3 regions of the Yersinia sp. KBS0713 genome follow, and region 3 is predicted to be linked to each of the others. Evidence: predicted binding sites of a transcription regulator. Region 3 holds the regulator's gene; each other region holds the start of a gene.

Region 1 (10,472 bases), 1.5 Mb from region 3:
TTATAACGTGATACGCCGTGGGCCAAATCTCGCCCACTGAGGTTGCGGATACGGATCACCTCACCACGGGAGAAGTTCCCTTTAACGCTGCGAATACCTTTCGGCAGCAGCGAGCTTCCCCGCTCCATAATGGCAGAGACCGCCCCATCGTCGACGGTGATCTCACCGGCAGGTGGCGCACCAAAAATCCAGCGCTTGCGGTTTTCCAGCGGTGTTTCCAGCGCGTGGAAGCGCGTGCCGACGGGGGTGCCGTCAACCACATCGGCAATAACCCCCACCTGGCTCCCTGCGGCAATCACCACATCAATACCCGCGCGACACGCGACATCGGCAGCTTGCAGTTTTGTCGCCATACCACCAGTGCCGAGACCAGAGACGCTATCACCGGCAATTTCACGTAAGGCATCATCAATACCATGCACTTCGCGAATCAGTTCTGCTGCGGGGTTATTTCGGGGATCGGCGGTGTACAAGCCCGCTTGATCGGTCAGTAACAGCAACTTATCCGCACCGGCCAGAATGGCTGCCAATGCGGAGAGATTATCGTTGTCGCCCACTTTAATTTCAGCGGTAGCAACGGCGTCATTCTCATTGATGACCGGAACAATGCGGTTATCCAGCAGGGCGTTCATCGTGTCGCGCGCATTTAAAAAGCGCTCACGATCTTCTAAATCAGCCCGGGTCAACAGCATCTGACCCACATGGATACCATAGATAGAAAATAGCTGTTCCCAGAGCTGAATCAGCCGGCTTTGCCCGACTGCGGCCAACAGTTGCTTTGAGGCAATAGTGGCGGGTAATTCTGGGTAACCCAGGTGTTCACGCCCGGCGGCAATCGCCCCGGAGGTGACAATAACAATACGATGACCTTTGGCGTGTTGCTGGGCGCACTGGCGCACCAACTCAACAATATGGGCACGGTTAAGACGACGGGAACCGCCAGTCAGCACACTTGTCCCCAATTTCACAACCAATGTCTGGCTGCCACTCATAATTTTTCTGCCGTTGGGATAATTAAAAAAAGAGATGATAGATAAAACGTTGTAACAGGCGCGGAGCATTATGCCAACAGGCATGAGAATATATTCCCCCTTTTATTGTGCAAAAGGGGGGCGCTCTTCTTATTTAGCGATTAACAGCGCAATTCTTACGCCGACAGCTTAACGGGCTGTTCGCTAAAATCTTGCGCGGGCACCAATCTCATTTCAATAGAGGTCAGCATTTCGGCCAGGCGCTTGTGAAAACCGCGTAATGTGGTCTCCAGCTTCTCCTGTACTTCAGGATCTTTAATGTTTTCTGCTTTCCAGCTGCCCTCTTTATTAAACAGGCCAAACTGGTAAACATAGGTAAAATGGTCCGCCGCAGGCTCCAGCTCTATCCACCACCCCCAGAACTCACGCTTCTCTGGAGCAAGCTTCACATTGACGCAAACAGCTAAACAGTCAAAGAAAAAACGGTCATTCTGGCACTGCCCTTCACGTAGGTATGGCCCCAAAGCAGCAAAACGTTTCATAAGCTTGCTTTTAGGATGAGCACTGGTTGACGTCATTCTTAAATCTCCTTATGTAGACGCACCTTTTTAGCAAATTGTTAAAAATTAGCAACTCATTAACGCATTTTATCTTCTAACCATTGGCTGGTTTGCAATAATGCACGATGGAAATTGTCATACAGCGGCGTAGATGATATAGCCAATAATTTGCCGTCCGAGGATGAAGAGCAAATAAGTTTCGACTCCTCTTTCGGGCTGAAGGGATCATTTTCCCAGAAACCGGCCAGCATTGGCGTTTGACAGCGCCTCCCCAATAATCCCTGTGTTTTCAATGAGTAGCGGTTCATTTCTGTTTTCAGTGTTTCATCAGATGCATCTGCCATGCCCAAGCGACTGGCCATCACATCCATATACATGTCCGGCACTTTGCGCTGGCTATCACTATTGCACAACAGATGATGAACAATCGGCCCAAGACATGCCACCGCGCGTACCCGCTGAGGTTCCAGATAACCTAAGCGCACCGCCACATTGGCCCCAAAACGTAAGCCGAAAACAGTGACCCGCTGGTGATCAACCCAGGGAATATTCGGCAATGCATGCAGCACTTGTTGATGCAGATAGCTAGTGTCCTGAGTTAATTTCCAGCGTGATGATGCCCCGACGGATGGCATGTCGATGGTCAGCATCGCTATCCCTTTGGGCGCCAAATAGTCGCGGAACAGGCGGTGATAATCACTTTGCAAGGTATCCAGCCCGCCACATATCAGCACCGTCGGAAATGGCGCACTGCCGACGGTTGGCATATGCAGGAAGCCGGAAAGGGTGCCACCATCGGAAATAGCGAAATCAAGTTTTTTCAGTGTGTAGGGCAGATGCTCAGCGGCGGCTTCATATGCGCGGTTAGACAGCACTTCGACCTGCTCGGCCAGCTCATCACCTTTCAGGTGCGGGTAACTGGCGATGCTGTAGAGATTGGCCGCATTTAACCAATATTGACCCGCACTCATCGGCTCAGCTTCTTCCATCGCTTTTTGCTGCCACTGCATCGCTTGATGGGCCCATTCATAAATCCAGTTGCCGTTACGATAGCCGACCACAGTATCCAGCAGTTCGTTGTCGCTATGTTCCGCTTTTGAGCAGGCAATGCGCGATAAAACCTCTTCTATCTCAAGGGGATCGACACCACGCCAAGTCCACATCAGGCGGTTGATCATTCGATACCAATGGCTAGCGGTGTCACCATCCAATGCCGAATGAACACTCATGGCCTGGTTGCAATGGGCATGCCGGACTAAAGTCGAGGTTTCAGGGTGCTTAAATTTGGGTTTGAACAGAATTTCAGAAAGGTTGGCTTGTGCCATGGTAACAATAGCCTCCATAAGCCGTGAATCAGGCCCGGTAAGGGCTGCTCAGATGGAGTCAAGTGTACTCATACTGCGAGGAAAATGGAACGCCCGGTCAATACCGAGCGCTTAAAGTTGGCTAAATTACTTGCCGCTTAAGGGGGCAACAAAAGTCACCGCCATATCCCACGGCTGTTCAATCCATGTATCCTGCGGGATATCAACCACATAATCATCGACTAATGGGCGGCCCGCCGGTTTGGCGAAGATAGTGACAAAATGTGCTTTCGGATACATATCGCGAATGGCTTTCGCAGTGCCACCAGTATCAACCAAATCATCAATCACGATAAAGCCTTCACCATCGCCTTCAGCGCGTTTTAAGACTTTAAGATCACGTTGATTATCATGGTCATAGCTAGAAATGCACACGGTGTCTACATAACGAATACCCAGCTCACGCGCCAGAATACCAGCCGGTACTAATCCACCACGGCTCACCGCGATGATACCTTTCCATTGCTCGGCTGGCAGTAAACGCTGTGCCAGTTTGCGGGCGTGAATTTGCAACATATCCCAGGTAACGACGTATTTTTCGCTCATAAAATGTAATCCCAGCCAGTATAAGAAGTGGCTTGCCATGTATCAGAAGGGGAAAAAAGGTTGCGCGAGATTATAGTGAGCCAGCCGGATAAAAACCAGCAATTATCTGGCTAATTAATCGGATCGGATAAGGTAATTGTGCAGCGATACGCGCGTAATGCCAATTAAAGTGATATTCTCAAACTATCTCGCCATCTTGATGGCGGTTTGTCATTACCCCTAAAATCTTTAGTCATCAACCCAATAGCATCTCTGACATCTCCATTGCGAGGCTGCCGATATGAGAATGCTATTACAGGAGACTTACAGTGTCTGAACTGTCTCAACTTTCGCCTCAGCCGTTGTGGGATATTTTTGCAAAAATCTGCTCGATCCCACACCCGTCTTACCATGAAGAAGCGCTAGCACAGCACATTATGACGTGGGCCAAAGAAAAAGGTCTGCACGCCGAACGTGATCAAGTCGGTAATATCCTGCTGCGTAAGCCTGCTACCAAAGGGATGGAGAACCGTAAGCCCGTGGCACTGCAAGCCCATCTGGATATGGTTCCGCAGAAGAATAATGATACGGTACATGACTTCACTAAAGACCCAATCCAGCCTTATATCGATGGTGAATGGGTTAAAGCCCGTGGTACCACATTAGGGGCAGATAATGGCATTGGTATGGCCTCCGCGCTGGCGGTGTTGTCTGACGACAGTGTCGAGCATGGCCCACTGGAAGTGCTGCTGACCATGACCGAAGAGGCCGGTATGGACGGCGCATTTGGCCTGCAACCTAACTGGTTGAAAGCGGATATTCTGATTAACACCGATTCCGAGCAGGAGGGTGAAATCTATATGGGTTGCGCTGGTGGTATTGATTTCATCACTACTTTGGCGCTAAAACGTGAAGCTATCCCCGCCGGTTACCAAACCTTAAAACTGACCTTAAAGGGTCTGAAAGGGGGTCACTCTGGGGCCGATATCCATTTAGGTTTAGGCAATGCCAACAAGCTGCTGGCCCGCTTCCTGTTTGAACAGGCAAAAGATTTAGATCTGCGGGTATTGGATCTGAATGGCGGTACATTGCGTAATGCAATCCCACGCGAAGGCTCTGTGACGCTAGCCATCGCCGCAGATAAAATCGATCAGTTGAAAAGTTTGAGTCAAGACTATCTGGCGACGTTGAAAAACGAATTGGCCGCAGTGGAAAAAAATCTGACTGTGCTGCTAGAGCCTGTTACTACCGATGCGCAAGCCCTGACGAAAGATACCCAACAGCGTTTGGTGGCATTGTTAAATGCGACCCCAAACGGGGTGATTCGTATGAGCGATGCGGTTAAAGGCGTGGTAGAAACCTCACTGAATGTGGGGGTGGTGACCATGAATGAGAGTGAAGCAGAGATCATTTGCCTGATTCGTTCTCTGATCGACAGTGGCAAAGATTACGTGGTGAGTATGCTGACGGCAATTGGTCAATTGGCGGGGGCTAAAACCTCACCAAAAGGCGGCTACCCTGGCTGGCAGCCAGACCCTAACTCACCGGTAATGGCGTTGGTGCGGGAAACCTACCAGAAGTTATTCAACAAAACGCCAAATATCATGGTGATCCATGCCGGTCTGGAGTGTGGTTTGTTCAAAAAACCTTACCCAGAGATGGATATGGTGTCGATTGGGCCAACCATGACCGGCCCGCATTCGCCGGATGAACAAGTTCACATCGAGAGTGTGGGTCAATATTGGCAGTTGCTGACTGCGCTGCTAAAAGCGATTCCAGAACGTGCGTAAATAGGTTTAGCTAATCTATTGATACGATAACGGCGGGCCTGAGGGGTCTGCCGTTTTTTTATGCCGCGCTATTCCCAGCTAAGCAGCAGTTGCCGTTCGAGTTGTGGGTCGAGTAGAGTGACATGTAACCCCACCAAGCGCACTCCCCGCCCTGCACGCCGCTCGTTCCAGGCGGTTCGCGCCACTTGTAGCAAATCGGCTTTATTCAGTTGTGGCCAGACATGTTCCTGCGTCGTTTGCTGAAAATCATGAAATTTTAGCTTAACCCCTTGCCGAGCAATATGTAGGTCTGGCCTCACCTTGCGTAAGCGCGTTTCCAACTCAATATATAGCTGCTCAATCAATGACTCACAGCTCTCCCAATCATGAATATCTTCTGCCAAAGTTCTTTCGACACCCACTGATTTACGTAAGCGATCCGGTGATACATCTCGCTCATCAATACCGTGGCTGCGCTCCCACAGCACATGACCAAACTTACCAAAACGCTTTAATAATTCAGCTTGCGGATAGTTTTGTACATCACTACAGGTGACCAACCCCACTTCTTGTAAACGTTTAGCGGTCACTTTCCCGACACCAGGAATTTTGCTCAGCGGCAGATCATGCAAGAAGGGCAAGATCTGATCTGGCGTGATCACATATTGCCCATTGGGCTTATTTAAGTCAGATGCGATCTTAGCCAGAAACTTTATGGGGGCAATGCCAGCCGAGGCGGTTAGATTCAGTTCATCAGCAATCGACTGGCGAATTTCTTGTGCAATTAAGGTGGCGGAACCGCTGCACGCAAGGCAATCAGACACATCCAGATAGGCTTCATCCAAGGATAGCGGTTCAATTAATGGGGTATAGCGGGCAAAAATCTCACGAATATGCAGTGACGCTTCTTTATATGCCGCCATTCGGCCAGGAATAACTTTAAGCTGCGGGCACAGTTTCAGTGCCATTGCCGTTGGCATAGCACTGCGGACGCCATAACGCCTGGCCGGGTAATTGGCAGTGCTGATAACGCCACGCCGATCCCGACTACCACCAATCGCGATGGGGATATCGCGCAGACCAGGATCGTCGCGCATTTCCACTGCCGCGAAGAAGCAATCCATATCCACATGAATAATTTTTCGCATGTTATCTCCCCAAACAAACCACTGTATAAGAATACAGTTAAATGGGAAAAACTCAAGATTATCCTAATCCACAGCACCTCCCTAATCCTTCAGTTGAAAAGCGGTAGTAATTGTCCTAATCAAAATGCTAACCAATTTCTCATATAACAGAATTGAATTCTGTTATTAAGGTTTTTAAGTGTTTTGTTATTTATTTTTATAAAAAAACCATTAAATTCGACAAGGTCGAAAAATGTTAGTTATATGATTAACATTCATCTCAGAAAGATTCATTATTAACTAATGGATGGAAACTAAATATCATGCGAAATTATATAATGGCTACTTTACTATTATCCTCTGGTTTTGCAGTAAATGCTCAATCCCTTACATCATCTGCATTACCCCCGACACCACAAATAATTGCTCATCGTGGGGGAACGGCGGATGCGCCGGAAAATACGCTGCCAGCAATCAAAAAAGCGTTAGATAATGGTGCAGATGCAATTTGGATCACTCTGCAACTGTCAAAAGATAATATTCCCGTATTGTATCGCCCCTCTGACCTTAAAGAGTTAACCAACAAGTCGGGAAAAGTATCTGCATATACCGCACAGCAACTTGCACAAGTTGACGCCAATGTTGCTTATGATAAAAAACATAATATTACGCCTAAACCAGACGTTCACATTGGTATTCCCACACTTGATGAGGTATTAAAGCAGTTTCCTACTACGACATTTTATCTCGACATCAAATCTCCAGATGCAAATCCGGCAACCTTCGCCAAAGCATTGCAAAAAACACTTGAAGCGACGACTAAAGGTGAGGAAAACCGCCTATCTCGCACCCGAGTCTACTCCACCGATGACACTTATTTAGCCGCGCTGGATGCCGTGAATAAGGCAAGTGATCCATCACATCAGGTAAAACGTTTCGAAAGCCGCGACCTTACGCGGACTCAGTTAGCCAATATCACCATGGATCATAAGTGCAATTTACCCACAGATAATAAAGAGCGGTGGTATGGATTAGAATTACACCGAAATGTTGAGGTCGTGGAGAAATATACCCTAGGTGAAGGGCGTTCTAACGCTGTATTAAGCTGGGATAAAGAAGCGGTTGATTGTTTCCGGAAAAATACTAACGCACATATTATATTCTTCGGTATTAATACGCCTGAAGATTATATGAAAGCAAAAGAATTAGGCGCGGACGGTGTTATGGTCGATTCGCCAGCTATGTTTAAAAAAATTGTCAGTGATGACAAGTAATTAGATATCCATTTAACTTAATTTAAATGATAAAACCCCAGCCAACAGATAGCTGGCTGGGGCTTTGTCGTCTCTACTTATTTATCGTATCGGCTCTATTTTTATCTATCTGAGCACAGGCTATAAAATACGATATTGATCCAGCGCCTTCTGGCGAGCAGCCTCTTTCGCCAAACGTTTCTTACGCGCATCACAAGGTTCAGGGCAATCACATACTTTTTCCATCCCCAACGCCCCAATGCCGCCGCAACTGCCCTGTAAAGTTTTACGTTTTACGATATAGCCTAGCGACATCCCAGCGATAACCAATAGGAAAAAGACAAAGGACGCGATAAAAACAGTCAACATATCCCCTCCGATTAAGGCCGTTTTTGTCGATAAGGCTGGAATGCATCGGAATAGCGCTCCTCAAAGCCCTCATCGGTTTTGACTATCATAAGCACCGGAATACCCAGTAAATTAGCTAATGCCATTCCCCGTTCTGGCCCAAGGACATCTAAGCCAGTCGATAGCCCATCAGCGGTCATACAGCTCGGGTCTAAAACGGTAATCGAGACTAACCGATGATTGATTGGTCGGCCGGTATCGGGATCAATAGTATGAGAATAGCGTACACCATTCTGCTCAAAATAATTTCGATAATCCCCGGAAGTGGCAATTGCCATACGCCCAGGTTCGATAATCTCTTGAGCACTTTGTGCCAGACCAGACACAGGTTTTTCAATAGCAATGCGCCATGGTTTGCTTTCACCATTGTTACCACGGGTCCGCACTTCGCCACCGATATCAACCATATAATTGGTGATATTATTAGCTTCCAGATATTCAGCAACTACATCGACCCCATAGCCTTTAGCAATAGAGGAGAGATCGACATACAACTCAGGGATCCGTTTGACTAAAGCGCCATTTTCTACAGCCAGTTTATCAATGCCGACCCATGCCCGTCGTTTAGCAATTTCAGCTTCGGTAGGCACCACATCAGGCCGCCCTTCTGGGCCGAAGCCCCATAAGTTCACCAATGGCCCGACAGTCACATCCAACGCGCCATCCGTCAGGCGGTTAATTCGGATAGCCTCCCGTACAACTTTCGCCGTCGCATCTGAAACCGGGAAAGGTGTATTCACCTCTCGACTTTTGTTGAAACGACTCAATTCAGAGTTAGGTCGATAAGTCGACATCTGATCATTAACGGCTTCCAGCTCGCGGTCAATCTCCTGCTGGAGCTTCTCTGGGCTGGGTGTAGATGAGTCACTCACATACTTAATTGAGTATGAGGTTCCCATGGTTTTACCTTCGAGATTAATTTGCTCAGGGCCACATCCCGTAAGCAGAAAAACCCCTGCAACCGCCATTAGCCAATGTATTAACTGTTTTTGCACAATATCCTCAATAGCTGTATCCCCTTCGTACTTGAAGCTGGATGGTGAAAAATTAGCCACCAAAATCATCAAGCATAATATTATCGTCTTCCACGCCGAGATCTTTCAGCATCTTGATGACTGCTGCATTCATCATTGGCGGACCACACATATAGAATTCGCAATCTTCTGGTGCGGGATGGTTTTTAAGATAATTTTCCAATAAAACGTTATGAATGAACCCGGTATATCCCGTCCAGTTATCCTCTGGTTGTGGGTCCGAGAGCGCTACATGCCAACGGAAATTATCATTCTCGGCCTGTAACTGGTCAAAATCCTCTTCATAGAACATTTCACGCCGTGAACGGGCACCATACCAAAAGCTGATTTTGCGCTTCGAATGCAGCCGCTTGAGCTGATCAAAGATATGCGAGCGCATCGGTGCCATACCCGCACCACCGCCAATAAAGACCATCTCTGCGTCAGTATCTTTAGCGAAAAACTCACCAAATGGCCCAGAAATAACCACTTTATCACCGGGTTTCAGTGACCAGATATACGAGGACATTATCCCCGGCGGGGCATCAGGTTGTGAAGGGGGGGGCGCAGCAATACGCACGTTAAGCATGATAATACCGCGCTCTTCCGGATAGTTCGCCATGGAGTAAGCACGTACGGTCTGCTCAGTGGCAACGGACTCATATCGGAACAAATTGAATTTATCCCAGTCGCCGCGATACTCCTCTGGCACATCAAAATCAGCGTATTTGACGGTATGTGGCTCAGCCTCTATTTGAATAAAACCACCCGCGCGGAACGGGACTACCTCACCATCAGGTATTTTCAGCTTTAGCTCTTTGATAAATGTGGCTTTGTTATCATTGGAGATAACTTCGCACTCCCATTTTTTCACACCAAAGATCTCTTCCGGCAATTCAATTTTCAGATTCTGCTTCACGCTAACCTGACATGCCAACCGACACCCCTCTTTAGCTTCGCGCTTTGAGATATGAGAAAGCTCTGTTGGCAGAATATCCCCGCCGCCCTCTTTAATCTTTACACGGCACTGCCCACAAGAACCACCACCGCCGCAAGCTGAAGAGACGAAAATACCGTGGCTGGACAGCATATTGAGCAGCTTATCTCCCGCCGGGCCAACAAAACTTTTTTCCGCATCGTCATTGATATCGACGGTAATATCGCCGGTATTAACCAATTTTGATTTGGCAAATAAAATCATTACCGTCAACGCCAGCACGATGAGGGTAAACATCACTACGCCCAGAATTATTTCCATGAATTATTCCTGCTTTTATAGGCTCACACCGGCGAAAGACATAAACCCCAATGCCATCAATCCAGTCGTGATAAAGGTGATCCCTAACCCCTGTAAACCCGCAGGCACATTGGCATATTTCATTTTTTCTCGAATACCCGCTAACGCGACAATCGCCAACATCCAACCGAGACCGGATCCAAAACCATAGACAATCGATTCAGGGAAGTTGTAATCACGTTGCG
Region 2 (10,472 bases), 1.1 Mb from region 3:
GATGCTATCGGGCTTTATTTTCGAAATTGATAGCATGCCTGCGATAGTGCGCGCTGTGACCTATATCATTCCTGCCCGCTACTTTGTCAGCAGCCTGCAAACCCTATTCCTGGCGGGAAATATCGCAACCGTGTTGGTGGTTAATCTCCTGTTTCTGATAGCCTCGGCAGCCGTGTTTATCGGCCTGACGGCATGGAAAACGCAGCGCAGATTAGATTAAGCATCGGTGAGATTAAAGGAAGGAAGCAAAATATGTTTCATCGCCTCTACACATTGATTATTAAAGAGTTACAGTCGCTATTACGCGAACCGCAAACCCGTGCGATATTAATCATGCCGGTGATATTACAGGTGATCTTATTCCCGTTCGCCGCCACTTTGGAAGTGACCAACGCCACTATCGCCATTTATAGCGAAGATAGCGGCAAAGCCTCGGTGGAACTCACCCAGCGCTTGGCGAAAGCCGAAGCATTTTCCCATGTGTTGCTGCTGCATAGCCCGCAAGAGATCCAACCGGTGATTGATAACCAGAAAGCGCTGCTGTTAATTCGCTTCCCGGAACAATTCAGTGCGGATTTGGCGAACGGTAAAACCACTCAGTTACAGTTAGTGCTGGATGGGCGCAACTCTAATAGTGCGCAGATTGCGGCGAACTACATTCAGCAAATCGTGCGTGATTACCAGCTAGAGCTAACCGCTGGCCAAATTAAGCCCAATAACAGTGAGTTAGTAATTCGAAATTGGTATAACCCAAATCTGGACTACAAATGGTTTGTAGTGCCGTCATTGATTGCGATGATAACTACCATCGGCGTACTGATTGTGACTGCACTCTCGGTAGCGCGTGAGCGCGAGCAAGGCACTCTGGAACAGTTGCTGGTTTCACCACTGACCACCTGGCAGATTTTTATTGGCAAGGCCGTTCCGGCGCTGATTGTTGCCGCCTTCCAGGCAAGTATCGTGTTGTTTATTGGCATCTTTTTCTACCAGATCCCGTTTGCCGGCTCACTGGCACTATTTTACGGCACCATGCTGCTCTATGGGCTGTCATTAGTGGGTTTTGGCTTGCTAATCTCATCACTGTGCTCCACTCAGCAGCAGGCATTTATCGGCGTGTTTGTGTTTATGATGCCGGCGATCCTACTTTCTGGTTATGTCTCGCCAGTAGAGAACATGCCAGTTTGGCTACAAAACATCACTTGGATCAATCCTATTCGCCACTTTACTGATATCACCAAACAGATTTATCTCAAGGATGCCAGTTTCGATATTATCTGGCACAGTTTGTGGCCGCTGTTGGTGATCACCGCCACGACGGGGAGTGCGGCTTATGGGATGTTTAGGCGGAAAATAGCCTAAGGGATTAAGTTTAGTTGGCAGGGGATCAGATCTGGTTTCAGTTGATATTCGGCCCAAACAAAAAGGACACCAGATTGGTGTCCTTCAGACTACTGACAAAACCCGATGACGCGATCTGGAACGGAGAGGACGGATAGAAGAGTAAAGCGTCCGCGCCAAGGATGGCGCGGCTCGAGCCTCCAGGGATGGATTGACGGCGTCTTTACGATCTAGCTGTTCTCTCCGCAACCGGCACTTTATCAATAACCTCGTGTCCTTCTTCAAAACCTCAAGCCACCAGCTTAAGCTGGCGACGTCCTATTAACGACGGTTGCCGAAAATCCGCAACAACATCAGGAACAGGTTGATAAAATCAAGATACAGGGTCAATGCGCCGACGATAGAGTATTTGCGGAAGCTATCTTTATCGTTAGCATCTAGCTGTGCACCCATATTTTTCAGCTTCTGGGTGTCATACGCGGTCAAGCCAACAAACACCAACACGCCGATATAGGTCACAGCCCACATTAAGGCTGGGCTTTTCAGCCAGATATTAACAACCGATGCCAGAACGATACCGATCAGACCCATAAACAGCATGCTGCCCATGCCGCTCAAATCGCGCTTGGTGGTGTAACCGTAGAAGCTCATCGCGCCAAACATACCCGCACAAATGATAAAGGTGCTGGCAATGGAGGCACCGGTATACATGATCAATACACTCGAGAGTGTAAGACCCGTTAACGCGGAATAGAGCATAAACAAGCTGGTTGCCATCGAACCACTCAGGCGATTAACCATGCCAGAAATCACAAACACCAAACCTAACTGAGCAATAATCAGCCCAAAAAAGGTGATTTGGCTAGAGAAGATAAAGTTAAGTACCGCAGGGGTATTCGCTGCGTACCAGGCGACAACCGCCGTTAATAACAGACCACAGGTCATCCAGCCGTATACCTGCGCCATATATGCCTGAATGCCAGTGTTGGCACGTTCGACAATAGAACCATTAGAGCGTGGATAGCGATCCATGGTAGTTACCTTATGCATATAAATAATGAAACAGGCTATCAACTGACAGCCCACCGACTCTTTTAGGTTACCACAGAACCACCCTAAACAAGGGAGTAAAAATAGGCATTTAGCACTGATCTTTACATGGGTTTACGTACCATTTACCAACGCTTAGCGGCCGCATGATCACTGTCCCGCGATTCAACCCAACGCTCACCCTGCGCAGTAGCTTCCCGTTTCCAAAAAGGCGCACGCGTTTTAAGGTAATCCATAATGAATTCAGCCGCATCAAACGCCATGCCACGATGAGCACTGGTCACGCCGACAAAGACGATTTCATCACCGGGAAATAGCGGCCCGACGCGGTGGATCACGGCGACCCGCTGTAAGGCCCAACGGCTACGAGCCTCGGTAATAATCTCAGCCAGCGCTCTCTCGGTCATGCCGGGGTAGTGTTCCAGCGTCAATGCACTGACACTCTCACCCAAATTGTGGTTGCGCACTTTGCCGGTAAAGGTCACAACGGCACCATCTTCATCACACTGCGATAACCAATGATATTCATCGCCGACGTTAAACGCTTCTGGCCCAACGTAGATTCGGGTGTGATCCATCATCAACCCCCGGTTACCGGTGGGAAGAAAGCCACTTCATCACCCGCCACCAGTGGATGCTGGGCGCTAACTAATGATTGATTGACCGCCGTGAGCAACTTGCCCTCTTCAAGTGCTAACTGCCAGCGTTCACCTCGTTGACACAGCGACTGTCGCAGGGCTTCGACTGTGGGAAACTCCGCGGCCAGTTGCAGGCGGTCAGTGCCCACCAATTCACGTACTTGAGCAAAAAAGAGGATCTGAATCATGGGTTCACCTTAAAATCACCGGACTTCCCGCCACTTTTCGCCAGCAGGCGAACCGGGCCAATTATCATATCTTTTTGTACCGCTTTGCACATATCGTAAATGGTCAGCGCCGCCACTGAAGCCGCCGTCAGGGCCTCCATTTCGACCCCAGTTTTGCCGGTCAGGCGGCAGCAGGACTCAATACGCACCCGGTTGTGCTCTGGCTGCGCTTCCAGTTGAACCTCCACTTTGGTCAGCAGTAGCGGATGACACAGAGGGATCAGTTCCCAAGTGCGCTTAGCGGCTTGGATGCCGGCAATTCGTGCCGTGGCAAACACGTCACCTTTGTGGTGGCTACCCTCAATAATCATGGCCAGGGTCGCCGCCTGCATCTCAACAAAAGCTTCCGCCCGCGCTTCGCGCACGGTTTCGGCTTTAGCGGACACATCCACCATGTGGGCTTCGCCTGCGGCGTTGATGTGGGTCAGTTGTGTCATAAGTCAATCCTTCGTGCTGACGTTTTAGGGCATTAGCCGCCAATAAACGATAAGTTCTGCGTAATGCCGCTGTTGCCCTGATGCAAAAAGTGGGTCTGTTTTTTGGTTTGCAGTGCACTCTGAATCCGTGCCATCAACTCATCTTGCTGATCGTCGCTACCCAGCAGATCACGCAGCGTAATGCCCTGTTCGCCAAATAAGCATAGATGCAGATTCCCCAGCGCTGAAACACGCAAGCGGTTACAACTGGCGCAGAACTCTTTTTCGTACGGCATAATCAGCCCCACTTCCCCTAAGTAATCAGGGTGATGGAATACCTGAGCCGGGCCATCACTGCGCGCGCGCTCTTTCTGCTGCCAACCTTGCTGGAGTAATTGCTGGCGAATGACGCCACCGGAGATATGATGTTTGCGGAACAGATTACCGCCCTCGCCGGTTTCCATCAGTTCAATAAATCGTAGTTGGATCGGTCGCGGTTTTATCCAATTCAGGAAGGCGCTCAAATTGCGATCATTGACATCGCGCATCAACACCGCATTGATTTTGACTTTGTCAAAACCGGCCTCAAAAGCCGCATCAATGCCTTGCATGACTTGATGAAATTTATCTTGCCCAGTGATGGCATGAAATTGCCGTGGGTCGAGGCTATCGACACTGACGTTAATCGCCGTCAGCCCAGCTTGCCGCCATTGTGCGGCATCACGCGCTAAACGATAACCATTGGTGGTCACCGCTAATGTGCGGATCGCGGGATTTTGCCGGATAGTGGCGATAATATCGGTAAAATCACGCCGCATAGAGGGTTCACCACCGGTCAGGCGGATTTTTTCCGTTCCCAACAGAGCAAAGGCGCGGCTAACGCGGCTTATCTCGTCAAGGTTCAGAAAACTTTTTAGCCCGTCGGGGCGATAGCCATCGGGCAGACAGTAGGTGCAGCGAAAGTTGCACACGTCGGTGATCGATAGGCGCAAATAATAGAACTTGCGCGCAAATGCGTCAGTAAGTTGTACCATAACACCTTTCCAAATACGGGAGATGCAGGCATTTCTACCTCGCACCCTGGTGGCTTAAAGCCACGGCCAGAGCATCATATTGCCGGTAAACGAAAAACGTATTCGCGACACCGGACAACGTAGACACCAAGGCTAGGAGTTTATGTTCAGTCGCAGTTTGTGCACTGTACTGAACCATGGTTTTAAAAAGTGGAGTCAATAACAGCAGCAACAGGCTAAAAACCCCACTTTTCCTCAAGATTCTAACGCTAAAACGACAGGATAGCCAATCGCAGTTTTTCGCTATATATTTTTATATACAACGACTTAGCTAATACAACTCACGGTGATTGATAATTATTTTACTGACGGCTAATACCTTGTTTAAAATCACGAAAATCATGACTTTTATCGCGTTGTCGCGACAAATCCGTTAACTTATGCAGCAATTCCACCATTAGCGATACCCAATAGATTTCAAGGTGCATAAAGGCACCTACAATTGAAAAGATGGCAGGTATCCGTAATTAGAACCAAGCAACAATATTTAGACAGGAAAAATATGCGAAATCGCACATTAGCGGATCTCGATCGGGTGGTTGCATTAGGCGGCGGTCATGGACTGGGCCGCGTGATGTCAGCCCTCTCCCCTTTAGGCTCGCGCCTGACAGGTATTGTTACCACCACCGATAATGGCGGTTCGACCGGGCGCATACGCCGTTCAGAAGGCGGAATTGCCTGGGGCGATACCCGAAACTGCCTTAATCAATTGATTACTGAGCCAAGTGTAGCCTCTGCCATGTTCGAATACCGATTTACTGGTAATGGTGAATTGGCGGGCCACAATCTGGGAAATCTAATGCTCAAGGCACTGGATCATCTTAGTATTCGGCCAATTGAAGCCATCAATCTGGTACGTAGCTTGCTGAAAGTGGATGCCTGGCTCATCCCAATGTCCGAACACCCGGTAGATTTGCTGGCTATCGATAGTGAAGGACACCCGGTTTATGGTGAGGTGAATATCGACCAGTTAGCTCAGATGCCGCAAGAGATGCTGTTGTCACCTCATGTCCACGCGACGCGGGAGGCAATCGAAGCCATTGGTCAGGCAGATGTCATTCTGATCGGCCCCGGCAGCTTTTTAACCAGCCTGATGCCACTGCTGCTGCTGGATGATTTAACCCAAGCTTTACGCCGCAGCTCTGCCAGTATGATCTATATTGGCAATTTGGGACGCGAACTAAGTGTGGCGGCGGCGGCGCTCTCACTGCAAGAAAAACTGGCTATTATGGAGAGCAAAATTGGCCGCAAAATTATTGATGCGGCAATTGTCAGCCCACAGATTGATATCAGTGGCGTAACAGATCGAATTATTGTCCAGCAACCGCTGGAAGCTAAAGATATTCCTTATCGCCATGACCGCGAGCTACTGCGTCTGGCACTGGAAGCCACTTTGCAACAACTGGGTGGTACTGCTTCCACCTAGAATGAGCTAAGAGCGTGACTCCCTGGATTTAGCCTGCAACGCCGCATTATCAATGGTATGGATATAGAGTGCTTCCACTTTAGCCCGTGCCCATGGGGTACGGCGCAAAAACTTCAGGCTAGATTTAATGCTGGGATCACTGGTGAAACAGTTGATCTGGATACGGTATCCCAGCTCCTCCCAGCCATAGTGCTCCACCAATTTGGTCAGCAATTGCTCCAGCGTAATACCGTGCAGCGGGTCTTTGGATAAGTGATCACTCATTATTTATCTCACACTTTATTAGGTGACAATTTTATCAGCCGCACACAGTAATCAGGATTGGCTGATGCGACAAGCAAAATTCCCGATTAATCACCCGTTCCCTTAGCGAGCTAAGTTCATCAGGAGATGGCGATAAACTGTTGCCGCAATTGATGAACTTGATCACGTAGTTCTGCCGCCTGCTCAAACTCCAGATTCTGCGCGTAAGTGTACATTTTGGCTTCCAACTCGCGGATTTTCTGATCCAGTGCTTTCGGTGGTAATGACATGTAATTATTAGGATCTGCCGCTTTACCACCCCGCCCTTTCCCTTTACCACGGGTAGAGGGTTGACCCAGTTGTAGCAGGTCACCAATTTTCTTATTAAGCCCCTGCGGAATAATGCCACGCTCTTCATTGTAAGCTTGTTGTTTAGCGCGCCGCCGCTCCGTTTCACTAATGGCTTTTTCCATCGAGGCGGTAATTCGGTCACCATAGAGAATGGCTTTACCATTGAGGTTACGTGCCGCGCGGCCAATGGTCTGGATTAAGGAGCGTTCAGAGCGCAGGAAACCCTCTTTATCGGCGTCGAGAATAGCAACCAGTGAAACTTCTGGCATATCCAGCCCCTCCCGCAGCAAGTTGATGCCCACCAGCACATCAAACTCACCCAGACGTAAATCACGAATAATCTCTACCCGCTCCACGGTATCGATATCCGAATGCAGGTAACGCACCCGTGCACCATGCTCGGTGAGATACTCAGTCAGATCCTCAGCCATTCGTTTGGTCAAGGTGGTCACCAGCACCCGCTCATTAATCGCAGCACGAATACGGATCTCGGATAACAGATCATCTACTTGCGTGGCGACAGGCCGTACTTCAATCAATGGGTCAAGCAGGCCGGTCGGCCGCACCACTTGCTCAATGATATCACCACCGGACTTCTCCAGTTCATACTTGCCCGGCGTTGCTGAAACATAAATAGTTTGTGGTGCCGAGGCCTCGAACTCTTCAAAACGCATCGGGCGGTTATCCAGTGCCGATGGCAACCGGAATCCATACTCGACCAGTGTCTCTTTACGTGAACGGTCACCTTTGTACATGCCGCCAATTTGCGGAATAGTCACGTGGGACTCATCGACAATCAGCAAACCATCGGCGGGCAGATAGTCGAATAGCGTCGGCGGCGGCTCACCCGGGCCGCGCCCCGAAAGGTAGCGGGAGTAGTTTTCGATGCCGGAGCAATAGCCCAACTCATTCATCATTTCGAGGTCAAACTGAGTCCGCTGAGCAATGCGCTGCTCTTCTAACAGTTTATTGTTGTCTAACAGTACCTTACGCCGTTCAGCCAGTTCGACTTTGATCTCTTCCATGGCCTGTAAAATGCGCTCTCTTGGGGTCACATAGTGCGTTTTCGGATAAACCGTAAAACGTGGCACCTCATGCTGCAACTGGCCGGTCAGTGGATCAAATATCGAGAGCCGTTCAACCTCTTCATCGAACAATTCAACCCGCAGCGCCCACTCATCAGACTCGGCAGGGAAGATGTCGATAACCTCACCACGCACTCGAAAAGTACCCCGTTGAAACACTTGATCATTACGGCTGTATTGCAACTCTGATAAGCGGCGTAATATTGAGCGCTGATCGATAATCATGCCCTTGGTCAGATGCAGCATCATTTTCAGGTATAAATCGGGGTCACCCAAACCATAAATGGCGGAGACCGAGGCCACCACAATCACATCTCGCCGCTCCAGCAGTGCTTTGGTGGCGGACAGCCGCATTTGCTCGATATGTTCGTTTACCGAGGCGTCTTTTTCGATAAAGGTGTCGGAGCTGGGGACGTAGGCTTCGGGTTGATAATAATCATAGTAGGAGACGAAATACTCTACCGCGTTATCGGGGAAAAACTCTTTCATCTCGCCATAAAGCTGGGCGGCCAATGTCTTATTCGGTGCCAGCACCATAGTTGGCCGATTTAAGTCAGCAATGACATTGGCGACCGTAAAGGTTTTACCTGATCCCGTCACCCCTAACAGTGTCTGGTGGGCCAGACCATTCTCCAGCCCCTCCTCCAGTTTACGAATGGCATCAGGTTGATCGCCCGCAGGCTTAAACTCAGAATGTAGTTTGAATGCTTTATTCATCAATTTGCTACCCGCCGGAGGAACACACACTATCAGGAGGCTAATTATGAAAGCCCCATAAAATTTTGCCACCCCTATGATACTGGATATAAAACCAGCTTCAAGCACCAAAATGTAGGAATTTCTTTAATTACGCACCGAATTGCTTCGTGACAGCGACACCCAGACGGTAGCTGCACTGTAAAGGTATTTTTATCCCCAAGGGTTAACAGAAACACTTTAGTGATAGTTAATTGATTAAAGACCACCCATCACCACTGATTATAATTTAGGATGCTTGATTTTAATTAACCAATTGAAAATAAATAGTATTTTTTAAAAGTAGAGAATCCGGACAACAGGGTCAGAAGCCGCGCCCGCTCTCGCTTGCCATCAGTTTTCTATGGCTAATGCACAAGGTTATCCACAGGAATGGTGGATAACTCATTCAACCCCATGGGGGCTGGGAGTTGGCGAAAAGCAAAGCTTCACGATGAAATAGGGACTAATTAGCTTTTTTAGTGTTTTTTTTACATTTTTATTTCAGCATATATTTCAAATAGAACTAACTACTCGACTTACTAAGTCTAAAGTTTCCTCCTCTGCGCTCCCTGCGCCAATCATTTTCACCGATCTGTTTTTTCTGCACCAAGATCTCCATCAGAGCACCGCTTGGGTGCAACTCATCCGCCACTCACCGCCTTTTTCTCACCGGTTAAATGACTTTCACTTATCGCCCCACGTCAAAACCATTTACAGCTCGTTAACATACGCGTTTTACCGCTATCTACGCCAACTTGGCCCAAGAGTTGCTTTATATCTCTGTGAAATAGAGAAATTAGAGGTTAAATGACCTAAATCGGTGCAGCGCATCAATAGGCTGATAATTATCCAATAGGCGGGGTGATTAGCAGTAGAAATAGCCCGTTATTGCGTTTTTATACCGCTATTAGCCAAATTTAGCTCAATTTACACTAACAACCACCCGCCATAAGTGTGGTGTTTTATGCTGTACTGCCACTATCAAGTATGCAGATTTGCTGGTTAATCCTTCACTAGCCGTTACAGAACACTGGGCCACCTGTGAACCACTGAGATCGACTGAGGAGAAGCACTGATGCTGAGTTTAACCGCCGTAAATCAATACTATGGACAGAATCATATCCTTTGGGATATCAATCTGGAGCTTCCCCGTGGGCAATGCACCTGTCTGATTGGGCGCAATGGTGTCGGGAAGACCACGTTAATTAATTGCATCATGGGCCATTTGCCAATTAAGAGTGGCACTATGACTTGGCAGCCCAACCATGAGCCGCCGCAAAACTTGCTACAGCAGCCGGTCGAGGGGCGCACTGCGCTGGGTATCGGTTATGTTCCTCAAGGGCAGCAGATTTTTTCTCAATTGAGTGTCGAGGAGAACATGCTGATCGCCGTGTTGGCGGGCCGTCATAAGTCGCGCCATATTCCAGGCTGGGTATTTGATTTGTTCCCCCAGTTGTATGACAAACGTGGCCAACGCGGTGGCGAACTCACCCGCAATCAACAACAGCAGTTGGCTATCGCCAGAGCGCTGGTGGCGGAGCCGGAGCTACTGATCCTCGACGAACCGGGGAGCGGCACTTTGCCGCCGTTGAGTGAAGATATCGGCAATATCCTGCATCAACTCAGTCGTAGCCTGGGTTTGACCGTTTTATTGGTTGAGCATCGATTACCACTGATTCAGCATGTGGCGGATCGATTTTGCCTGATGGCGGGCGGGAGAAATGTGGCGCAAGGGACTTTGGATCAGTTGGATGAGGATATGATTATTGAGCATTTGGCCAGTTGATGCAGCCCAGCGCAGCAACTCATCAGGCCGACCGCGGCGATGGCGCCGCAAAAATTATCGGGCTAATAGTGGTTATTAGCCCTCAGACTGCTGGCAAAGTT
Region 3 (10,472 bases):
GTCATGATTGGCTTGATTCAGGCAGCACCGGTTTCGGCCCCAGTGGTGGTGGGCAGCGCCGCTCAACCCGCAGCGGTAGCGGCACCAGCAGCAAAACCAGCAGAACCGATGCTGAGCGAAACTGAAAACTACTTCAACCAGGCGATTAAAGACGCGGTGAAATCCGGCGATGTCGATAAGGCGCTTAAATTGTTGAACGAGGCGGAACATTTGGGCTCAACTTCAGCCCGAAAAACCTTTATTGGTAGTGTAAAAGGCAAGGGTTAAATCCCGGCACTGCCGAGTATGGCTCGATGGTTGGTGCGTTTCGACGCACCTTTTTTATTGGGGATTATAAGCGGCTACTGCGCGCTGTCTGCACCTAAACTACTGCCGCTCGCTACGCCTTGTTTCGTTGTGGTATTTCCCAATAAGTGGCTGACGGCATCTTTACGATCTGCCGGTTCTCTCCGTGGCATGCACCGATCTTCTATTCTCTCTTTCTCTATCCGCTGAATATATCTGAGTTAATTGCTTGTTGTGGTTATGATAATCAGATGCCGCCACAGCGCCATTCTGCGCTACAATGGCACCCTATTTAGCCACTGTTTTATCCCCAGCAGGGAGCGAGTCCCATGTCTACCGGCGATGCATCAATTTTAAAACCTATCCAATGGCGTGCCATTGAGCAACCAAATCTTCCCACTGACATCGCGGACTGGCTGATGGAGTTGGGGTCGATGACTCGGCGTTTTGAGCAACATTGCCAGCGGGTGCACGTCGAACCGCAACGGGAGTGCTTTATTACGCGCCGTGAGTTAGGTGAAGATGCAGAGCATTTACCCGTAAGCGAACGTTATTGGCTGCGGGAAATCATTTTGTGTGGTGATAATGAACCCTGGCTACTGGGCCGCACGGTGATCCCCGAGGAGACCCTGTCCGGCCCTGACCGCGCGCTGGTGGATTTAGGCACACTACCGCTTGGGCGCTATTTATTTGGTGGCGACAATTTAACCCGGGATTATATTCAAGTGGGGCGGCAGGATGCACTATGGGCGCGCCGTTCGTTGCTGCGCCTGTCTGGCAAGCCCTTGTTACTGACAGAAGTTTTTTTACCGGCCTCGCCGCTTTATTCGGTTTCAGCTGGTTGATGTGGCGGTGAGATTTAGGAGATGGATAAATTGAAGGGAAGTATTGTTCAGAGCAAATGGCTGGCCTATTGCCGTTTGATGCGTATTGATAAACCAATTGGTTCATTACTACTGCTGTGGCCGACCCTGTGGGCGTTATGGTTGGCGGGGCAAGGCATCCCAGAGATGCGGATACTGGCAGTCTTTGTCTTAGGGGTCTTTTTCATGCGCGCGGCCGGTTGTGTGGTCAATGATTATGCTGACCGACATATTGATGGCTTTGTGAAACGCACCGCCTCCCGGCCACTACCCAGCGGTATCATCAGCGAAAAAGAGAGCAAAATCCTGTTCGTGCTCTTGGTGCTGCTCTCGTTTGGCTTAGTCTTAACCCTCAATCTGATGACCATCGCGCTGTCGCTGGCGGCACTGGCACTGGCTTGGGTATATCCGTTTATGAAACGGTTCACCCATCTGCCGCAGGTGGTGTTAGGCGCAGCTTTTGGCTGGTCAATCCCCATGGGCTTTGCTGCGGTCAGCGAAAGTTTACCGCTGGTCTGCTGGCTGCTATTACTGGCCAATATCTGCTGGACAGTCGCCTACGACACTCAATACGCGATGGTTGATCGTGACGACGACCTCAAAATTGGCGTGAAATCCACCGCCATTTTGTTTGGTCAGCATGACAAATTGATCATTGGTTTGCTGCAACTGGCTACACTGCTGCTGCTGGTGGTCATAGGCTGGTTGATGAATCTAGGCGGGGCATTCTATTGGTCAATTTTGCTGGCGGGAGCGCTGTTTGTTCATCAACAGAAGATGATTGCCGGGCGTGAGCGGGACGCCTGTTTCCGTGCATTTTTGAATAATAATTATGTGGGGCTGGTGCTGTTTTTAGGCATTCTCATCAACTACATGTAAGCAATGACAAGCCGATAAAAAATGGCCAGATGGTAAGTCTGGCCACTCCTATTTCTACCCTGAAGGATTAATCTTCCGACTTATCATTAGCCTCAGGTTCCGGCAGTTGGTTGCTGGTTTCCGCTGGCATACTGACACTTTCAATCGTCAGCTTCACTTCTGGCGTCATCAAGGCGCTCAGCATGTTATATACTTCCAGCGTATGGGCTTGAACCGCATCACCGCTATCACTGATATAACCCTCTTCACGTAGGGTGCCGACCAGCGTTGAAAAGACTGCTTTATCAAAGAATTCCGGTGCGTTAATCCCATGCAGCACGGATAAACGCTGCGCCATGATGCGGCTCTCTTTCTCCAGCGCGCCACGATTGATGCTGGGGTTGGCACTGAGTAACGATAGCGTAATCGCATAGCGTTGCAGTGTTTCACGCACACCGGCGGCCAATAATTGCAGCGGGCGAATACGGGCCGGATTCAGCACCAATTCGTTCCCTTTGTCGCAAATCAACTGTTGGCGAGCCAGTTCATCAATCAAGGTATCCAGCGTCTTCGGCAACTGCTCTTTGCTGTAATGCAGGAACAGTTCGGCTTTCAACATCGGATAAATCATGCTGATTTGACGCAACAACTCGGCACGGGTAATGCGACGGTGGTACATCACCATGCTGGCAATCAGTGACGGCAGCATCAGCAAGTGCTGGATATTATTGCGATAGTAGGTCATCAGCACGGCTTGTTCCCGTGGCAGGATGATAATGTCACCGATATTATCTTTCTCCACCTCAAACTTATTCATATTCAAGGCGTGATTCAGTAACTCTTCCGGTGTTTTATCCGGTACGGTGACATCTTTCGCATAAGGCACATTGCGCATTAGTTGCAGGTAGCAGTCGAGCTGCTCAAGCAACTGTTCGCGGGTCAGTGAGCGCTGACGTGACGCTAACAACGCGGTAGAACAGAGGTTCATGGCATTGGCAGCGGCCGCATTGTTGATTCTGACCATAATCTTACCGGCCAAATCATTCACCGCTGGCGTCAACCAGCTTGGGCGTTGAGCTTCAATCGGATCGATAGCATCCCGCCATTGCGGCACATTGGTGTTCAGATAGGTGGTCAGCGGGATCGGCTCACCAAAGTTAACATAGCCCTGCCCGAGATTACGCAGCTTGCGCAAGCCACGTAGCATCTGCAACAGGCTCTCTTTCTCTTTGGTCGCGCCACGTAGCTCTTTGGCGTAAGTGCCCACTTCCATCACATGCTCATAGCCGATATAAATCGGCACCAAGGTGATAGGGCGCGAACCGCCACGTAGCATGGCCTGAATGGTCATCGACAACGTGCCGGTTTTTGGCTCCAACAGGCGGCCGGTACGTGAACGGCCCCCTTCCACGAAGTACTCCACCGAATAACCACGGGTAAACAGCTCACCCAGATATTCACGGAACACTGTTGAGTAGAGTTTATTGCCCTTAAAGGTGCGGCGAATAAAGAACGCGCCCAGGCGGCGGAAAATCGGGCCAGCAGGCCAGAAGTTAAGGTTAATACCCGCAGCAATATGTGGCGGCACCAACCCTTGATGATAGAGCACGTAGGAGAGCAGCAGATAATCCATATGGCTGCGATGGCAAGGCACATAGACTATCTCATGACCATCTTGCGCCAGTTGCCGCACACGCTCGGCATTATGGACATTAATGCCTTGATACAAGCGGTTCCACGTCCAGCTCAATACCCGGTCAGACAGACGCACGGCTTCATAAGAGAAGTCCGCTGCAATCTCTTCCATCAGCGTAATGGCGTTTTGCTGCGCTTTCTCATGGGAGATTTTCTTGGTCCGCGCTTCATCAGCCACGGCTTTTTCAATCGCCTTGGAGGTTAACAGCTTCTGGAACAGATCCTGACGGGCCGGTAGACTTGGGCCGACTGCCGCTAGGCGCTGACGTGAGAAGTGCATCCGCGCCACACGCGCCAGCTTATGGGCGATGGTTTTATCGGTGCCGTGTTCGCTGGCCATACGACGCAGTGAGACTGTGGTCGAAAAACGGACAAAGCTATCGCGCCCCAGCCACAAGACGGCAAAGAATTTCTGTATGCCGTTAAGCACGCGCAGATGTGGTGTACCATGGCCTTCACGACCTGGTGAGCGGCCAAACATCACGGAAACCGGTAGCATCTGGATATCCAGCGCCGGATTATTGCGATGTAGATCCAGATAATCGTGGAAGAGTTTTACCGACTCCTGTTTCGGCGCGTAATAGCGAAAGACCCTCGGGCCATTGTCGATAAACACATGGCTGGGGAGTAGCACGCCATCGATCTCCAATGGAATCAATGGATCGGGCAGATCCAGCGCCTGACACTGTGCTCGCAAAGTCAGTAAATCAGCCTTAGAATTGTAAGGCAAAACGTACAGAATAGGACGAGACGGGTCTAACCCTAACTCAGTCACAGGATCTGCCGGAATAACCTTGCTTTTTACCAACAATTTAAGTGGTAAATTCAACAACTTATAATATATTTTACGCCAACCTGACATAACAACATGAAGCCTCTTGTTAGCAATTCATCGCAAGGATACCAGAAACTGGTTTTTAGATCTGTGGTGATGAGACAACAGAAAGCGGTAAAAATCATCATCTACTTAAGATAAAGGCAATAAAACATGGCGAATCAAGTCACAGGACTCACGCGAATCTATAAAGCAGCGGGGTATTCTGCACAAGGCTTATGCGCAGCCTGGAAGCATGAAGCGGCTTTTCGCCAAGAAACTGTCGCTGCTATCACGGCTATCATACTGGCGTTTTGGCTGGATATAGATGTCGTAACACGCATTTTATTAATTAGTAGTGTCGTATTAGTGATCATTATTGAAGTTATCAATAGCGCGATTGAGGCTGTGGTAGACCGAATCGGCAGTGAGTTCCACGAGCTGTCAGGGCGAGCGAAAGATATGGGTTCCGCCGCCGTGTTTTTAGCTGTTTTGTTAGCCATTTTCGTCTGGATAACCGCACTTTGGCACCATTTCGGCTAATGTAATCGCCAATAGCAGGGGAGTGAGTTCACAACAGGACACAAATAAGCTGTGATTAATCCCTGTTTTTATTCACTCTTTGGTTCCCAACACCCGCTTACCTGTATATACTCACAGCAAGACTGTATAAACAAACAGGGGGCGGAATGAAAGCACTTACTACCAGACAGCAAGAGGTTTATGACCTGGTTCGCGATCACTTAGCGCAAACCGGTATGCCGCCGACCCGTGCCGAAATTGCGCAGCGTCTGGGGTTTCGCTCTCCTAACGCCGCTGAAGAGCATTTAAAAGCACTGGCTCGCAAGGGTGTGATTGAGATTGTCTCTGGCGCTTCCCGTGGCATTCGTTTGCTGATGGAAGAAGAGGATGGCCTGCCACTGATTGGGCGGGTTGCCGCAGGTGAACCCCTGCTGGCACAGCAACATATCGAAGGGCACTACAAAGTCGATCCATCAATGTTTAAGCCAAGCGCAGATTTCCTGTTGCGGGTTAATGGAATGTCGATGAGAGATATCGGTATTCTGGACGGCGACCTGCTGGCGGTACACAAAACGCAGGATGTGCGGAACGGGCAAGTAGTTGTCGCCCGCATTGATGATGAAGTAACGGTAAAACGCCTGAAAAAACAGGGTAATATCGTGCAGCTTCTACCAGAAAACAGCGAATTCCAGCCGATTGTTGTCGATCTACGAGAACAGAGTTTCACCATTGAAGGATTAGCCGTTGGCGTCATCCGGAATGGCGACTGGATCTGATTTTAGTGTTCCCTATATACCCTTCGAGTCAGGAGGGTATATTTGCTACCCCCTCCAAATAGCTTAATTATATTTAGATTGAGAACATTCCGACAATAGGCTATTACCTCCTGTTTTAGCTAAATATTATCAGTGCTTATTTTTTCTTTTCCATCACAACTCCAGTGATTAATATTATCTAGACTTCAATTATCATTATCCTCTGCTATAGTTATTCCTACGATAAACATTGTGACGATATTTAAATAAGCAATGAGTGTGAGTGGTCAAATTTAAATAACGCCACTGTTATAAATAGCGAATGTTTGTCGTACTAAATAAACTGACTAATCACAAGCTAACGGAGATACCATGAACAAAGATCAAGCCGACGGTAACTGGAAGCAGTTTAAGGGCAAAGTGAAAGAGAAATGGGGCAAGCTGACTGACGATGACCTTACGGTAATTGAAGGTAAGCGTGACCAGTTGGTGGGGAAAATTCAGGAAAAGTACGGCTACCAGAAAGAGCAAGCCGAGAAAGAAGTTAAAGCCTGGGAAGACCACAGTAAATATCACTGGTAACTGCCGCGTTAAATGGAGTTAAATTGATATTGATGTAAATTAACTGAGTCTCTCGTTTGGTTACATGCTTATTATTAAATCTACATTTTATTGCTTATTATTTAATAATCATAAAGTAGCCATTTTTAATAAAAAACATTTCATCAGATTGAGTATTTATATCGATGCGACACAAGGAAGTGTTTTATTTCTCTTTATTAATTACTATCCTGCCGCCTTGCGGGCGACAGTCTATTTGCTATCACCAGATCACTATTTCTTCTTGGTCACAATCGAGTGGTCGTGATCGCAATGATCATGGCTATCGCAGGCTTCAACGACCCCGCATTCAGCACATAAACCATGAGCTTCAACCACGCTATGACGCAGAGTAAAACCTGATTGTTTGGCTAGTTGCGCCAGCGATTCTTCGATACCCACAGTGGTACGTTCTGTCACTATCTTGCAGCGATCACAGATAAATAGCGCCGAAGTATGGGTTGGCTCTTCAAAATGATGGCACAACACATAGCTGTTCGCTGATTCAACGCGGTGAATAAACCCTTGTTCCAGTAAGAAATCCAACGCGCGATAAACAGTCGGTGGCTTGGCCTGAGGTTCCGAAATACGCAGTAAATCCAATAAATCATACGCGCTGATTGCGCCAGGCTGTTGCGCCATTAAGCGTAATACTTCAAGACGTTGCGGTGTCAGCCGGACGTTACGTTGTTGGCACAAGCTTTCAGCCTGAGCCAGCAGTTTTTCCTGATTGATAGGGTTCATCATATACATCCCGCAGCATTCGAATTGAACTGATTTTACCATATTTACTGTTAATCGCCGATAGATGAAAAGGCGAGGGGAAGGCGGGTATCACAATTCTGGTATGTCGCCGCAGCCACCGACTTCATTATCACTCTATGATTCCACTATCATATAGCTTCACCATCACACGGGCAGCCATGGCAGGTTCTATGGTATAATTGCGAATTCCATCCCTTTGCGTTGTTCATTTAGTGAGCAAATCAATGGGTAATAGATGCAGTAATAACAGATGAAATCACAGTAAATGCACGAAGCTCAGACATTTTCCAGCACTCAGGCCACTAAGCCGCCATACCCCCTACAGCGTTTCTCCGTCGCGCCGATGCTCGACTGGACAGATCGCCACTGTCGCTATTTTCATCGCTTGTTAACCAAACAAACTTTGCTCTATACCGAGATGGTCACCACCGGTGCCATTATTCATGGTAAAGGCGACTATCTGGCTTATAGTGAGCAGGATCATCCTGTCGCGCTGCAACTTGGTGGTAGCGACCCGCAGGCATTAGCGCATTGTGCCAAACAGGCTGAGCTTCGCGGATACAATGAAATAAATCTGAATGTAGGTTGCCCCTCTGACCGGGTACAGAATGGTCGTTTTGGTGCCTGCTTAATGGCTGAAGCCAACCTGGTCGCTGATTGCATTAAGGCCATGCGTGACGTGGTTTCTATTCCAGTCACAGTGAAAACCCGGATTGGGATTGACCAACTGGATAGCTATGAGTTTTTGTGCGAATTTGTGCAAACCGTTGCTGAACAGGGCGAGTGTGATATTTTCACCATTCATGCGCGAAAAGCCTGGCTCTCAGGGCTTAGCCCGAAAGAGAACCGCGAAGTGCCGCCACTGGATTATGAGCGGGTTTATCAGCTCAAACGTGATTTCCCGGCATTGACCATCGCCATTAACGGCGGGGTGAAAACGCTGGCTGAAGCCAAAGAGCATCTCAAACACCTTGATGGGGTGATGATGGGGCGCGAAGCCTACCAAAACCCAAGTATTTTGACGCAAGTGGATCGCGAGCTGTTTGATTCAAATGCCCCAGTAGTTGATAGCGTCAAGGCGATTGAAGCGCTTTATCCTTATATTGAGCAGGAGCTGTCACGGGGGGCTTATCTCGGCCATATCACTCGTCATATTTTGGGTATTTTCCAAGGCATTCCCGGCGCGCGCCAGTGGCGTCGCCATCTCAGTGAAAATGCGCATAAGCCCGGCGCGGATGTCTCTGTGGTTGAGCAGGCGTTGGCGCTTGTCACTCGGCCACAGTAAAGTTCACTATAAGTTAGTCATATTGACCATGCCTACCAGTATCTCAGGTAGGCTATAACTCAGTTATCGCTAATAAATTCAATGTATTAGCGATATCATCCAAGTTGGCACATTTCTTGTAATACTCTTGCTAAAACCCCGGTCGGTGCCGATATTTGACGATGTGGCGCGTGGGATATAAACAATGAGTAAGGAGCTTGCCATGTTTGAAATTCTTTTTGTTATCGGTTTTTTCATCATGTTGATGGTGACCGGTATTTCCTTGTTGGGAATATTTGCCGCTTTGCTGGTTGCGGCGGCTTTTATGATGGTCGGCGGATTGTTCGTCATGATGATTAAGTTGTTGCCATGGCTGATTCTGGCCGTTGTCATGGTCTGGCTTTGGCGTTCGATGCAGAAACCGGCCATCAGGCGTGACTAAAATTTTACTTTCTTGCGGCAGCGATCACAGCCTGAAAGTTTAGTCGGGCCAATCTGGGGGAAAACGTATTTTTTCGCCAGCGAGCTTGCTAGGATGCTACCCGATACGTTTTGGTATCACATTTTCATCTCTGCCAGAGGTAAAAATAGCCGTATAAACGGCAGTTAGTTCTGGTGGAATACTCTGCTGTACCCCTACAAATGCATCAAAGAAATAGTATAGTCAGAGCCTCGAATAATAGAGGCTCTGACTATTACTTTTACAGTGCAAGACTAGCGGCTAATGCTTAGCGCACTAAATAAATTAAGTAAGTAAGTGATGTCGTGAACTTATAATATTAAAGGTTGGTAAAAAATCTATTATAATTGGCAATGATGTAAACTATCTGAGCGACAAATGCCTCCTTAATGGCTTTCTTCTCCTCTTCATTCGGACATTTCTCTTTTATATCAAAGAAACTTTGTTGCATTAATTGGGTAGTGATGTCAGTAGATTTTTGAAAGGCAGACAAGTTGTTGTTTTTACCAAATTTATTTAGCACTGCGTCAAATCTTTCATCAGCAAAGTCTCGCAGAATCTGACACTCTTCATTGCTTATTCTATTGTCACGATAAAAAGCGTTCAATAATGTTTTTATATCTCTATTAGTTTCTGAATTATGCATAATTAAAACCTCAATATATGTAATGAATAAAGCTGCTTCAGTATTACAAACTGAGGATATATAGATAATGCGCTCAGAGCAATTGGGATTCACTCCTCAGTTGGCTGAAATAATAGAAAATAACTTTTTTAATAAGTGCTAATTTAAATAATGGATAGCAATATTGGGCTATCCATTATTAGCGCCGGAAATTAAGGGATCAGTAAACAGGACCCCGTGGTCTGGCGGCTTTCTAATATCTCATGGGCTAGGTGGGCATCCCGCAGCGGGAATTGCTGTTTTTGAGCCACATCAACATTAATCGCACCGCTGGTAATCAGCGAAAACAGCTCCTGACTGGCACTTTCCAGCTCTTGTCGATTGGTCACATACATATTGAGTGACGGGCGGGTTACATACAGCGCGCCTTTTTGGTTCAGTATAGCAAGGTCAACCCCTGTTACCGGACCGGAGGCATTACCGAAGCTGACCAGCAAACCTCGGCGCTTAAGGCTGTTAAGTGAGTCCAGCCAGGTACTTTTCCCAACCGAGTCATATACGACGCCAACTTTTTCGCCATCAGTCAGCTCAGCCACCCGTTCGGCTATACTTTCGGTACGATAGTTAATCGTCGCCCAGGCACCTGCGGCTTTGGCTAATTCTGCTTTTTCATCCGAGCCAACACTGCCAATTAGTTTCGCGCCCAGTGCTTTTGCCCATTGGCAGGCAATGAGGCCGACCCCGCCGGCTGCGGCGTGGAATAAAAATAGTTCGCCGGGTTTGATTTCATGGGTCTGACGCAATAAATATTGCACTGTCAGCCCCTTGAGGAATGACGCCGCCGCTTGTTCGAAAGAGATCTGCTCAGGGAGCAAGGCAATCCTCTCCGCTGCGACATTGTGCACTTCACTGTAAGCGCCGAGGGCTGACTGAGCGTAGACCACCCGATCCCCCACTTTTAGGGTG

The links. Region 3 encodes LexA, which represses DNA repair genes until DNA is damaged. Its sites were predicted from a motif close to TNCTGTATGTACATACAGNA; they were not measured.
Positions count from the first base shown of each region.
Region 1: the regulator LexA is predicted to act here: its motif matches at 6,357-6,376, upstream of dinB (DNA polymerase IV).
Region 2: the regulator LexA is predicted to act here: its motif matches at 8,645-8,664, upstream of uvrB (excinuclease ABC subunit UvrB).

Region 1 is NZ_CP042173.1:3,417,911-3,428,382, forward strand. Features, by position in the region: gene proB (glutamate 5-kinase) at 1-992, opposite strand, end outside; gene crl (sigma factor-binding protein Crl) at 1,148-1,549, opposite strand; gene frsA (esterase FrsA) at 1,609-2,856, opposite strand; gene gpt (xanthine phosphoribosyltransferase) at 2,983-3,441, opposite strand; gene pepD (beta-Ala-His dipeptidase) at 3,750-5,210, shown strand; gene dinB (DNA polymerase IV) at 5,279-6,337, opposite strand; gene FFE93_RS16435 (glycerophosphodiester phosphodiesterase family protein) at 6,640-7,590, shown strand; gene nqrM ((Na+)-NQR maturation NqrM) at 7,711-7,938, opposite strand; gene FFE93_RS16445 (FAD:protein FMN transferase) at 7,950-8,945, opposite strand; gene nqrF (NADH:ubiquinone reductase (Na(+)-transporting) subunit F) at 9,025-10,248, opposite strand; gene nqrE (NADH:ubiquinone reductase (Na(+)-transporting) subunit E) at 10,264-10,472, opposite strand, start outside.
Region 2 is NZ_CP042173.1:1,484,637-1,495,108, reverse strand. Features, by position in the region: gene FFE93_RS06990 (ABC transporter permease) at 1-220, shown strand, start outside; gene FFE93_RS06985 (ABC transporter permease) at 253-1,359, shown strand; gene FFE93_RS06980 (Bax inhibitor-1 family protein) at 1,660-2,370, opposite strand; gene moaE (molybdopterin synthase catalytic subunit MoaE) at 2,514-2,966, opposite strand; gene moaD (molybdopterin synthase sulfur carrier subunit) at 2,969-3,214, opposite strand; gene moaC (cyclic pyranopterin monophosphate synthase MoaC) at 3,211-3,690, opposite strand; gene moaA (GTP 3',8-cyclase MoaA) at 3,723-4,703, opposite strand; molybdenum cofactor riboswitch at 4,690-4,854, opposite strand; gene yvcK (uridine diphosphate-N-acetylglucosamine-binding protein YvcK) at 5,245-6,168, shown strand; gene FFE93_RS06950 (VF530 family DNA-binding protein) at 6,175-6,432, opposite strand; gene uvrB (excinuclease ABC subunit UvrB) at 6,552-8,564, opposite strand; gene FFE93_RS06940 (ABC transporter ATP-binding protein) at 9,661-10,371, shown strand.
Region 3 is NZ_CP042173.1:357,473-367,944, forward strand. Features, by position in the region: gene malM (maltose operon protein MalM) at 1-267, shown strand, start outside; gene ubiC (chorismate lyase) at 615-1,130, shown strand; gene ubiA (4-hydroxybenzoate octaprenyltransferase) at 1,161-2,027, shown strand; gene plsB (glycerol-3-phosphate 1-O-acyltransferase PlsB) at 2,095-4,563, opposite strand; gene FFE93_RS01645 (diacylglycerol kinase) at 4,690-5,058, shown strand; gene lexA (transcriptional repressor LexA) at 5,205-5,813, shown strand; gene FFE93_RS01655 (CsbD family protein) at 6,165-6,374, shown strand; gene zur (zinc uptake transcriptional repressor Zur) at 6,627-7,136, opposite strand; gene dusA (tRNA dihydrouridine(20/20a) synthase DusA) at 7,423-8,442, shown strand; gene pspG (envelope stress response protein PspG) at 8,645-8,863, shown strand; gene FFE93_RS01675 (hypothetical protein) at 9,201-9,527, opposite strand; gene FFE93_RS01680 (quinone oxidoreductase) at 9,719-10,472, opposite strand, start outside.